DNA from 4 places in the Enterococcus sp. AZ177 genome. Region 3 is predicted to be linked to each of the others. Evidence: predicted binding sites of a transcription regulator. Region 3 holds the regulator's gene; each other region holds the start of a gene.

Region 1 (3,209 bases), 250 kb from region 3:
ACTATATGCGCAAGCGACAGTTGTGAGTGCATTTGTTAGTGCGGCAGCAACATTCGGTGCAATGTCACTAGTTGGTATGTTTACAAAAAAAGACTTATCTGCAATGGGTCACGCAGCGTATAGTGCGTTGATCGGAATTATCATTGCAATGGTGATTAATTTCTTTTTCCTACGCAGTAGCGCAGTTTCATTTTTCATCTCAATTTTGATGGTGTTGATTTTTGCAGGAATTACAGCGTATGACAATCAAAGAATTCGTCAAGTTTACAATGAGACTGGTGGACAAGCAGGTACAGGTATTGCTGTATTTTTCGCATTACAGTTATATCTTGATTTCATTAACTTGTTCTTAGCATTCTTACGTATTTTTGGTAAAAATAATTAATTCGTCGATTGACTTGAAAACACCCAGATAAATCTGGGTGTTTTTTTGTATGTAAATACTCTTTTTAGTACATTTTTATGCGTAATATTCCTATTTAATTGCATAAAAAAACTTTATTAAGTTAAAAAGTGATATAAAATACATTGACTATCTTCACTTGTTGTTTTATACTTTTATAAAATTGGATAAATAAATTTTTTTAAAGTAAGTTGATCATGTACGGGAAGGTGTTATTAATGAAAGAGTATGAAGTTACACCAAAGGGATTTAAGTTCTATGGGACACATGTTGGGATCAAGAAAAAAAGAAAAGATTTTGGGTTGATCGTAGCAGATAACGTCTGTCACGCTGCGGCCGTTTTTACAAAAAATACATTTTGTGGAGAGTGTATTCCCATCGGCAAAGAACACGTGAAAAATGCTGAATTACAAGCAGTCGTCGTCACAAGTGGTATTGCGAATGTTGCGACTGGTAAAATAGGCAGAGAAAATGAATATAAAATTTTAGATAAACTATCAAAGCAGTTCACAATCAAAAAAGAAAATATCTTACCTTCTTCTACAGGTGTAATTGGACCACAGCTTCCTATTGATAGTATTGAGAATTTTTTAGAGGCGGAGTCAATTGATTTACAGGAAAATTATGAAGATTTCGCACATGCGATTTTAACTACGGATCAACGAATCAAGGTACGTAGCTTGTCGGTTGGCGATGCAACGATTTTAGGGATTGTCAAAGGTTCAGGCATGATAGAACCGAATATGGCAACGATGTTGGCATATATTTTAACAGATGCAAAAGTAGCAAAACAAGAGATTTATCCTATGTTGAAAATAGCGGTTGATCAATCATTTAACACCATCAGTATCGATACAGATACAAGTACAAGTGACACAGTAGCCTTTTTAGCCAGTGGTCATCATGAAGTCGAAAATACGGAAATGCAAAGTGCCTTGAATCAAATCTGTAAGGAATTAGCGTTAGATATAGTAAAAGATGCTGAAGGCGCAACAAAGACGATGTTTGTCACTGTCAAAAATGCAGAAAATAAAGAGCAAGCCAAGAATGCTGGAAAATCGATTATCAACTCTCCTTTAGTAAAAACCGCGTTATTTGGCCATGATCCTAATTGGGGACGTATTGCAATGGCACTTGGTAAGACAGAAGGGTTAGTGTTTGATCAGAATAATGTAGAAATCTATTATGGCCATTATCCAATTTTCTCAAAGAATAATGAAGAGAAACAAAATATAAACAAGATTGCTGAGTACATTAAACAAAATGAAGATATTTATTTAACAATTGATTTGCATCAAGGGAAGGAAACAGTTGAAGTGATTGGTTGTGATTTAAGTTATGAGTATGTCAAAATAAATAGTGATTATTCAACTTGAGTTCCACCTTTCGGAAGTAAGGCTTTTCAAAAGAGAATAGAAATGTTTGAACTCCCCACCTTGATTCTAAAAATAAAAGTTTCTTTCTCCTCTTTTATTTTGCGAATGTATGTTCTATAATAAGAACATGATAGGTGGGATCGAACATGCAGAACACGCAAAGAATCGCAGTCCGCAGATTAGTGGAATTTATTTTGCGCAGAGGGAGTATCAACGCTAGGCATACAAGTGAACATACAGCGCTGGAAGGAGCAAAGATCCATCGGAATCTTCAAAAAACAGCCGGAGAGAAGTATCAAAAAGAGATCAAACTTGCTATAAACATAGAATTAAACGAACAAACATACATAATTGAAGGTCGTGCAGATGGAATTTTTATTGATGATAAAAAACGAACTGTAATTGACGAAATCAAAACCTCGGAACCAGCTTTTTCGGAGTTGTTGCAAGAGCAAATAGATATGTATTGGTATCAAGTGATGTGCTATGGACATATTTATTGCCAACAAGAAGACTTGGCTGAAATCACGTTACAGTTGACCTATTACCAAACGACAACCGAAGAAATTACTCGACAAGAACAAACATTGACGAAAGAAGAGCTCAAAGGATTCTTTGATGAGTTAACACAGAAATACGAACAGTGGCTGATTTTTAAAGCGAATTGGCGCAATATTCGGAATCGATCTTTGCAACAATTGCCTTTTCCTTATGGCGATTATCGAACTGGTCAAAGGGAATTAGCTGTTGCTGCTTATAAAACGATACTAAGTGATCAAAAACTATTTGTCGAAGCACCAACTGGAACAGGTAAAACGATTTCGACATTATTTCCCACCCTAAAAGCAATCGGTGAAGAACATGCAGAAAGAGCTTTCTATTTAACGGCCAAAACAATCACTCGTCAAGTCGCGGAAGATGCTGTAGAAGCAATGAAACAAAAAGATATGCAGTTAAAAAGTATCACGTTAACAGCTAAAGATAAAATCTGTTTTTTAACAGAACAAAATTGTACACCAGAAGCTTGCCCTTTTGCAAATGGGTATTATGATCGTTTGAATGAAGGGTTGTGGGATTTATTAAACAACGAAAATCAATTTACACGTGAAACCATTGAAAGATATGCACGCAAGCACACTTTATGTCCATTCGAATTGTCATTAGATGTCAGTTTGTGGTGTGATTTAGTGATCTGTGATTATAATTATTTATTTGATCCAGTTGTTTATTTAAGACGCTTTTTTGATGAGCAGACCGAAGTAAAAGAAAATATCTTTTTGGTAGATGAGGTTCATAATTTAGTTAATCGTTCTAGGGAAATGTATTCAGCCGTTTTGTCTAAAAGTAAGCTACTATCACTGAAGCAGATACTGGGGAAAAAGCAGACTAAATTGATCCGAGCATTGAATAAAGTTGAAAAAGAATTTGAA
Region 2 (3,209 bases), 350 kb from region 3:
GGTAGCTGTTAAGATATAGTTATTTGGTCCGAAATCAATTAGTCTTTGCTGCCTGACTGATTTTCCAAATACGAAAACAGCCAAAACCACAAGAACGTGAATGTCTGGAGAAAATTCCAACATTCACGTTCTTTTTTATCAATTATTTTCTGGATCGTGTGGTATTTTTTCAGTAACAGAATGAATTGGTTTAACCTTTAAAATATCTAAAAAGAAAGTGAAAATCGGGATACCAACGATGAGTCCCCAAACGCCAAATAGCCGTTCACTGATCAGTAAAATAACGAATGTATAAAAAATTGGTAAATCTGTTTTACTAGACATAAATTTAGGATTCAACACATAAGACTCAAATAAATGGACGACGATAATCACAATTAAAATATAAATGACGTCATTGATTCCACCTTCTGAATAAGCGATAAAACTCAATGGAATACAGGAGATGATGACTCCTGCGACGGGGATCAAACTCAAGATAAAAATCATGATTGCTAAACTTGGTAATTGATGAAACCCGATCAAAGCCAAGCAAATCGTTGTAATACTGGTATTCACAACAGCAATAAAAAATTGAGCTTCCATTACCACGCCAAAGGTATTTACAAATTTATCAGCAAAGAAATAAATATCTTGAAAGAACCAGTCAAAATCACTTTTCAAAAACAACTTAGAAAATTCTGTCATCTGTTTTTTCTCGATCATGAAAAAGAAACTTAGGATGAATGAAAGAACAAAGGACAATCCAAGCGAACCGATGTCTTGAATATAACGTAAAATCACACTTGCGCCATTTTGGATTTGAGACATTAAATTCGATTTTTCTAGATAATCATCAATGATCATCAACAACTGATTGTGATCATCTCCCGGATTTTGATAAAAATGAACAACTGAATTATACATTTGAGCAGTTTGATGAATAAGAACAGGTACATATTTTGTAATGGCCAGATAAATTAAGAAAACAATCAAAGAATAGGTGGCTAAAACGAGTATCAATGATGGAATCTTAAAAAAATGTTGAACAAATTTCACGAAATGAAGTACTAAAAACGTAAAAATGAATGTTAATAAAATCATTGTGATCATACTTCTAGCTAAAAATAGGACAAAAATAACAACAGCTAAAACAAAAAAACGTCTTAACCGCTCGTTTTGAATAAATTTTTCATAAATCGACACAGACTTCACTCCTTTTAATCAGTAACTTTATTCTATATAAGATAACTATAATGCTTTTTCTCATTTTAAGATAGCAGTTTTATCTATAATTCTAAAAAAAATTTATTTCTCATATACAAATTTAAAAAAATGTTCCCCTTTACAAAAAGAACGCATGTTCGTATAATTAGGTATGGAATAAAACAAGGAGAGGAATGCTATGTTTTTTGATTATGAAAAAGAGCCTAGAAGAGTGATTTTTTGTATAGATGTAAAATCTTTTTACGCTTCAGTTGAATGCGTTGCGAGAGGATTTGATCCGCTTGAAAAAATGCTGGTCGTGATGAGTCATGCTGAAAATAGCGGGGGGATCGTTCTAGCTTCTTCTCCAAAGGCGAAGAAAGTTCTTGGTATCACCAATGTAACACGTAAATATGATGTACCAGATCACCCAGAATTAGTGATTGTTCCGCCACGAATGAATGAGTATATCAAGGAAAACATGAAAATCAATGATATCTACAAAGAATATGTAGCAGAGGAAGATTTACATATTTATTCAATCGATGAATCCTTTTTAGATGTAACGGCAAGCTGGAAATTATTTGGTCAAACACCGATAGAACTAGCTAAGATTATTCAGCAAAGAATCAAGAAAGAGACAGGACTAGCAATCACGGTCGGTATTGGCGACAATCCATTATTAGCTAAATTAGCGATGGATATTGATGCCAAGCATAATAAGGAGCGCTTAGCTAAATGGCATTATGAAGATGTAGCTGAAAAAATTTGGACAATTGAACCGATGTCTGAGATGTGGGGAATCGGTCAACGATTAGTGAAACGATTAAATAATTTAGGTATCCGTTCTATTTATGATCTGGCCCATGCAGATTTGACGAGTTTAAAACGAAATTTAGGGATTATTGGGGAACAGCTGTATGCCCATGCTCATGGTATCGATCGCAGCCGTTTATCTGAAAAATATATACCAGAAGAACGATCGTATAATAATTCTCAGATCTTGATGCGGGATTATTTAAGACAAGACGAAATCGAAGTCGTGATTCGAGAAATGGCAGAACAAGTAGCGGCAAGACTTAGAAAAGCTCAGTGTCAGACGGAGTGTGTCCATCTATCTGTCGGCTTTTCACGAGCCTCTAAGTCTGGTGGGGCAGGTTTTTCAAGGCAAATGAAAGTGCCTCTAACGAATAGTAGTAAGGTGTTGATTGACTATTGTTTGATGATTTTCAGACAGAATTGGCATGGAGAGGAAGTACGACATATTGGAATTACCTATTCCAAACTGAATTATAATACTTATGTACAATTAGATTTATTTCATGAACCAGATGAGCAGATGAAAGAACAAAAACTAGATCAATTGATTGATGAAATCCGTCAACGTTTTGGCTACGTTTCTTTAGTCCATGCAAGTTCAGTATCGTCTGGTGGTACAGCAATTTCAAGAGCATCATTAGTCGGTGGACATGCTGGAGGAATGGAGGGCTTGCAATGAGCAAGGAACGGGATTATTATTTTGAGCAATATCAAGATCGTAAAATGAAAAAATGGGCCGGTTTTTACTTGTCTGAACATACTGCGATGATTGAAAAAGAGAAAAAGAGACAGCCAACAAAAAAGAAAACTCAAATGAGTTGGATAGAAATTGATGCGGTATTAGCTCAGGCTTTTCAAAATCAAGTTGAAGTGATGATTCAAAAAGAAGAATTGGATTGTGAAGGGAATTATGGAGCGGATATTGTCGGGATGATTCAAGGACATGATGAGTTAGGTATTTATGTGGATGGTCACAAGATTGGCTATGACGAGATCCGTCATGTTCAGTTTCGTTAAAAAAAACGGATGTGATACAAAAGAAAAAATCACTTTTGTATCACACCCTAAATGCGAATAACTAGTTGGAGCAGAAGCAATCCCTTCTTATTTCTCGGAATTAAACGCATCTATCTCAGCCCCAGTTCAATTTTTAGTAATGGGAGACCAGAAAAAATTGAGCTAATGCTGAAAGGATCATCATTAAA
Region 3 (3,209 bases):
TTTTTCTTGGTGTCCCATTTAATATTGCTAGTTACGCATTGTTGACGCATTTGATTGCTCATGAAACTGGTTTAGAAGTGGGTGATTTTGTTCATACTTTAGGAGATGCTCATTTGTATACGAATCACATCGATCAAATGAATAAGCAACTTGCTAGAGAAATTCGTTCTTTCCCAACTTTAAAATTGAATCAAGATAAGAAATCAGTATTTGATTTTGAGATGGAGGATATTGTAATCGAAGGATATGATCCTCACCCTACAATCAAGGCACCAATTGCCGTTTAATTCGAAAGGAGTTCTCCAATGTTAGCAGCCATATGGGCACAAGATGAGCAAGGGACAATCGGTAAAGAGAATCGATTACCTTGGCATTTGCCAAATGATTTAAAATTTTTTAAACAAATGACTGAAGACAACACCATTGTTATGGGAAGAAAAACTTTTGAGGGGATGGGCGCTCGGCCGTTACCAAATCGTCAAACGATTGTTCTAACTAGAGACAAAAGCTATCAAGCAAAAGGAGTCATTGTATTTCATACTGTGGATGAAGTTCTTGATTATGCTAAAACTTTTTCAGGAATTACATTCATTGCGGGAGGATCAGCAGTGTATGAAGATTTTTTACCGTATTGTGATGTATTATACCGTACAGTTATTCATCATTCATTTGATGGCGATACACTATTCCCTTCGGTTAATTGGGATGACTGGACCTTGATCAATTTGAGTGCAGGCGAACAAGACGAAGCAAATAGTTACGGCTATCAATTTGAAACATATCAGCGCAAAGTCATGGTAGGTTAAAACGTTTTTTGATTTAAAGAAATAAATAGTAAAAAAACATACTAAGAGTTAGTATGTTTTTTTACTATTTAAATATGATTGCGATACAAACCAACAACTTTTCCTAGAATGCTTACATTATTCAAAATAATTGGTTCCAATGCATCATTTTCTGGTTGTAAGCGAACATGATCTGTCTCTTTGAAGAATCGTTTACAAGTTGCTTCATCTTCATCTGTCATCGCAATAACGATATCACCATTTGAAGCAGCAGTTTGTTTGCGAACAATAACTTGGTCGCCATCTAAAATACCAGCATTGATCATACTTTCACCTCTGATAGTCAGCATGAACAAAGCATTTTCTTCTGCCATTAAATCAGGTGGAAGAGGAAAAAAGTCAGAAGCTTCTTCGACAGCTAAGATCGGCTCACCAGCTGTAACAACACCCAGCATTGGAATCACTGTCGGTCTCACACCGATTCTTTCAAGTCCGTCTGCAGTCAATTCAATTGCTCTTGGTTTTGTAGGATCACGTAAAATGAGTCCTTTTTTTTCTAAACGTGCTAAATGTCCATGAACAGTCGAGGTTGAGGAAAGATCAACTGCTTTTCCGATTTCTCTTACAGTCGGCGGATAGCCTTTTAGTTCAACTTGTTCATATATATATTTTAATACTTCGATTTGTCTTGTGTCTGTACGTTTCACCACAACCCGCACCTTCTTTCGATTTATATTTTTAGTGTACCATAGTTTTATATAGGAATCAAACAAGCGTTCGTGTTTTTTTGAAAAAGTATAATTGTAGGAAGGATACTCCAAAAGTGATAAGGCAGTAAATGAAAATTTCAGTAAATAAACGGAATCGTTTCTAATTTTAATAAGAATATAGTTGTATTTTTTGTGCCCATCTTATAAGATAGACTTGGAAAGTAAACTTGTCTAACTTCAAAACTAGCCTTTCAAAAAAAGATTGAATACGCCTATTAAATGTTAAAAACGAGGAGGCAAAATAGATGTTATCGTCAGAAAAAATGAACCGTATTAATGAACTAGCAAAAAAAGCGAAAGAAAATGAATTGACTGAGAAAGAAAAAGAAGAGCAAAAAGTACTTCGTCAAGAATATTTGGCAGCTTTTCGAGGTGGGATGCGGCATCATATTGAAGGTATGAAAGTCGTTGATCCTAAAGGAAATGATGTAACACCAGAGAAATTGAAAGAGATCCAAAAAGCAAAAGGATTGCACAATAGAAAGTGATTTTTAGTTTTTTTTTACTAAAAGTAATTGCTTTCATAAACTAAATGCGATAAAATGTAGTTAATAAAGGTAAAAAAAACCTAAATAGGAGATGATTTTTTTGTTCGACAACACTGATCAGTTAGGCGTTAACACGATTCGTACATTAAGCATTGAAGCAGTACAAAAAGCTAATTCGGGACATCCAGGATTACCAATGGGTGCAGCACCTATGGCCTATGCACTTTGGACAAAACACTTAAAAGTAAACCCAAAAACTTCAAGAAATTGGGTAGATAGAGACCGTTTTATCCTTTCTGCCGGTCACGGATCTGCAATGCTTTATAGCTTACTTCACTTAGCGGGCTATGGTGTTACAATTGATGATCTGAAAAGTTTCCGTCAATGGGGTAGTAAGACACCTGGACATCCAGAAGTTCATCACACAGATGGTGTTGAAGCAACAACGGGTCCTTTAGGTCAAGGAATAGCGATGGCTGTTGGGATGGCGATGGCTGAGGCACATACTGCTGCAACATATAATCGTGATAGTTTTCCTGTAATCGATCATTATACGTATGCCTTATGCGGAGATGGTGATTTGATGGAAGGTGTTTCTCAAGAAGCAAGTTCTATGGCCGGACACATGAAATTAGGTAAACTGATCGTGTTATACGATTCAAATGATATCTCTTTAGATGGTCCAACGTCAAAAGCGTTCACTGAAAATGTTGGTGCTCGTTATGAAGCATACGGTTGGCAACATATTTTAGTCAAAGACGGCAATGATCTAGAAGAAATTTCTAAAGCAATAGAAGCTGCAAAAGCTGAATCAGATAAGCCAACATTGATTGAAGTAAAAACAGTTATTGGCTACGGTGCTCCAAAAGAAGGTACATCATCTGTACATGGAGCGCCAATCGGAGCAGATGGTATTACTGCAGCTAAAGCTGTTTATGGTTGGGAATACCCAGACTTTACTGTTCCAGAAGAAGTTGCTGCCCGCTTTAAAGAAACGATGATAGAAGAAGGCGAGAAAGCAGAAAATCAATGGAATAAGATGTTTGCAAATTATTCAAAAGATCATCCTGAGTTAGCGAAACAATTTAAACAGGCTTTTGCCGATGAACTTCCTGAAAATTGGGATAGTGAATTACCAACCTATGAAATAGGTTCAAGTGCAGCTA
Region 4 (3,209 bases), 890 kb from region 3:
TAAGACATAGGATCAAGATTCGTCAGCGTTATTCCTAATAATCGAATCCCTTGCTCCAAGCCAAGAATCTCTTCCCAAATTAAATTTGCTTGATAATACAATTCTTCTTTTTTAGAAATATATTCTGGAAGTGTCTGACGTTTCGTCACTGTTGTATAGTCTGAATAACGCACTTTTAAAACAACGGTTTTCCCATGCTTTTGGACACGTTTCGATGATTCTTCTACTCGTTCAGCTAACTGTCGTAACTGAGCCGTCACCTGCGCTTCAGTTGTAAGTGGTGTCCCATATGTATGTTCTTTACCCACTGATTTACGATCTCTTGTTATATTAACTGGAGAATCATGGATTCCGCGAACCTTACGGTAAAGAGAATAACCCATTTTACCAAAATTACGAATCAGCTCCATCTCATCTTGCTTGTATAAATCCTCTCCTGTAAATATGCCTAAATCATGCATTTTAGGAACTGTTTTTTTTCCAACTCCATGAAACGCTTCAATCGGTAACGCCTTCAGAAATGTTTCAGCTTCATCAGGCATTACAACGGTCAAGCCTTTGGGTTTTTGAAAATCAGAAGCTAATTTTGCTAAAAATTTATTATAACTAACACCTGCTGAACAAGTTAAATGTAGTTCGTTCCATATATCATACTGAATCAATTTTGCAATCTTGATCGCTGACGTACTATTTATTTTATTCGTCGTCACATCTAAATATGCTTCGTCTATTGAAACAGGCTCTATAATATCTGTATAGCGGTGAAAAATTTCTCGAATTTGCTTAGAAATGTCAGAATATTTTTCATAATTACCTGGTTTAAAAATTGCATCCGGACATAATTCATAGGCTTTTTGAGCGCTCATTGCAGAATGGATACCAAATTTACGTGCTTCGTAATTTGCTGTGGTCACAACACCTTTCCCACCTGTATCACTAGGATGACGTGCAATTACTAACGGATGTCCGATTAGTTCTGGATGATCTCGCTCTTCTACGGAGGCAAAAAAGGCATCCATATCGATATGAATAATCTTGCGAGAAGTATCTTTTTTTAGGGGAAAACGCAGTTCATTGATCATAGTCGCTCTTCTCCTTTCAATCAGGTCCAGTCTGCCTGTATTCTTTCATCAAGTTTCATAAAAGTGCCTTTTTCACTATCTGCCAGTACTATTTCAATCCGTATTTGAGCCATTTTTGAGACAGTTTAGACAGAAATAATTTCATTAGCTACTCTTACCAAAGGGGCAATGAACCTTGTGTTCTTTTTTTATGGCTATCATAACTATCCTTGTCGGAACAACTACTATATTTCTATGGGTGGTTTAGTTTAGCTAACAATTGTATGATATCAGTTGGGCCGGTCGATTTCAGCTTCTTGAGAAATACTGAATCTGTCATCGTCAAATTGCTCAAAGTAATGTCTTACTTTTCCAGTCTTAGCTGGATAGCCTTTGATATCCATTCATCGCTACAACTATTTTGAGGATCATAAAAAAAGTCAATCACAACATAGTAATGGCGCTTCTCACTCCAAAAATCTCCATTGTTCATCATCTCATAAAATCTATTGGTACTCAGTTCCACACCGCTTTAATGCAGCTGGAATAGACTAATGTTCAAGTAATTGTACTTTGATTTACTCATGGTAATTACCTGATTGATTAGCTAAAGTCAAAAGAAAATGCAGTATGTGACACATCATGTAGCAAACCTGCAATTTGTTCTTCTATAGTTCCGCCAAGTCTTTTGATCAATAACATCACACCGATTCATACGAACCACCTAGAAGATCCTCAACAATCATTTTTTCTCCCTTCAAAAACAACTATATATTATACACATTATATACGAACGTTTGTTCATTTACAACTTATTTTGTCTGAATAAAAAAGGAATAGTGCTCTTTCAGCTCTACTCCTTAATTAAAAATAATTTATATCGCTTGCGGGCCACTTTCACCCGTTCTAATCCGAATCGCCTCTTCTACATTGTAAACGAAGATCTTACCGTCTCCTACTTCTCCTGTCTGACAAATAGCCAAAATCAAAGAAATAATCTCTTCTACTTCCTCGTCTAAAACGACAAAACTGACTTTCACTTTAGGCAACAGTGTTGTGATAATTTCTTGACCACGGACATATTCTTTTAACCCTTTCTGGTTCCCAAATCCTAATACTTGGCTTACGGTCATTCCTAACGCTTCAAAACTATCAGCCATTTTGACTTTTAGCTCTTCTAGTTTTTCCTGCTGGATGATTGCTTCTACTTTTTTCATCTGTTTTCCCCCTAAGAATCTAGTCCCATAAATGTCGGATAAGCTGTCTCATCGTGTTCGATTCGATCTAGTCCTAACGCTTCTTCTTTCGCTGAAACTCGGATCGGCATAACTAACTGAATCCCTTTAATAATGAGAAAACTTGCAACTCCAGCAAATATGATCGTAAAAGCTATACTAGTGATTTGGGCTACAAACAGATCCGTTCCACCATAGATTAATCCTGTTTTTCCTCCTATAGTAGGATCTGCAAATATTCCTGTCATGATTCCACCAAAAATCCCACCAACGCCATGACAACCGAACGCATCTAGTGCATCATCGTACCCAAATTTATGTTTAACAAATGAAATAAAATAATAACAAAACGGACTTACTAAGGCTCCTAAGACAAATGAACTCCAAAGAGAAACAAAACCAGCACCTGGCGTAATGGCAACTAAGCCCACAACAGCACCTGTACAAGCTCCGACAACTGTAGGTTTTCCGATTGCTAATTTTTCAATCAGCATCCACGACAGCATCCCACTCGCTGCAGCCGTATTCGTTGTCAACATCGCGTGGATCGCCACCCCGTCAGCAGCTAATGCAGAGCCAGCATTAAAGCCAAACCAACCAAACCAAAGTAGTCCCGCCCCTAAAACGACGAATGGAATATTATGTGGACGATATTCTGTTTGTCGATATTCTCGACGTTGTCCTAAAACCATTGCCAATACAAGCCCTGAAATCCCTGAGCTAATATGAACAACATTTCCACCTGCAAAATCAATCGATCCGATCTCTTCTAAAAAACCACCGCCCCAAACCATATGCACCATCGGATAATACACGATGATCGACCAAATCCCAATAAATAAAAAGATTGCAGAAAATCGCATTCGCCCAACGACAGCACCTGTAATAATTGCTGTCGTAATCAAAGCAAACA

What was found. Region 3 encodes LexA, which represses DNA repair genes until DNA is damaged. Its sites were predicted from a motif close to CNAACANNTGTTNG; they were not measured.
Region 1: a site for LexA is predicted at 1,882-1,895, ahead of IGJ34_RS09230 (ATP-dependent DNA helicase). Genes of this name have one in related genera too.
Region 2: a site for LexA is predicted at 1,333-1,346, ahead of IGJ34_RS09855 (Y-family DNA polymerase). Genes of this name have one in related genera too.
Region 4: a site for LexA is predicted at 1,335-1,348, ahead of dinB (DNA polymerase IV). Genes of this name have one in related genera too.

What each region holds. Positions count from the first base shown of each region.
Region 1 covers NZ_CP172944.1:1,896,103-1,899,311, reverse strand. The annotation lists gene IGJ34_RS09240 (Bax inhibitor-1/YccA family protein) at 1-385, shown strand, start outside; gene argJ (bifunctional glutamate N-acetyltransferase/amino-acid acetyltransferase ArgJ) at 622-1,779, shown strand; gene IGJ34_RS09230 (ATP-dependent DNA helicase) at 1,926-3,209, shown strand, end outside.
Region 2 covers NZ_CP172944.1:2,003,279-2,006,487, reverse strand. The annotation lists gene IGJ34_RS09860 (AI-2E family transporter) at 139-1,185, opposite strand; gene IGJ34_RS09855 (Y-family DNA polymerase) at 1,385-2,683, shown strand; gene IGJ34_RS09850 (hypothetical protein) at 2,680-3,021, shown strand; gene IGJ34_RS09845 (YdcF family protein) at 3,155-3,209, opposite strand, start outside.
Region 3 covers NZ_CP172944.1:1,648,988-1,652,196, reverse strand. The annotation lists gene IGJ34_RS08015 (thymidylate synthase) at 1-287, shown strand, start outside; gene IGJ34_RS08010 (dihydrofolate reductase) at 306-806, shown strand; gene lexA (transcriptional repressor LexA) at 875-1,504, opposite strand; gene IGJ34_RS08000 (DUF896 family protein) at 1,801-2,043, shown strand; gene tkt (transketolase) at 2,144-3,209, shown strand, end outside.
Region 4 covers NZ_CP172944.1:756,795-760,003, reverse strand. The annotation lists gene dinB (DNA polymerase IV) at 1-1,082, opposite strand, end outside; gene IGJ34_RS03660 (P-II family nitrogen regulator) at 1,937-2,278, opposite strand; gene IGJ34_RS03655 (ammonium transporter) at 2,290-3,209, opposite strand, start outside.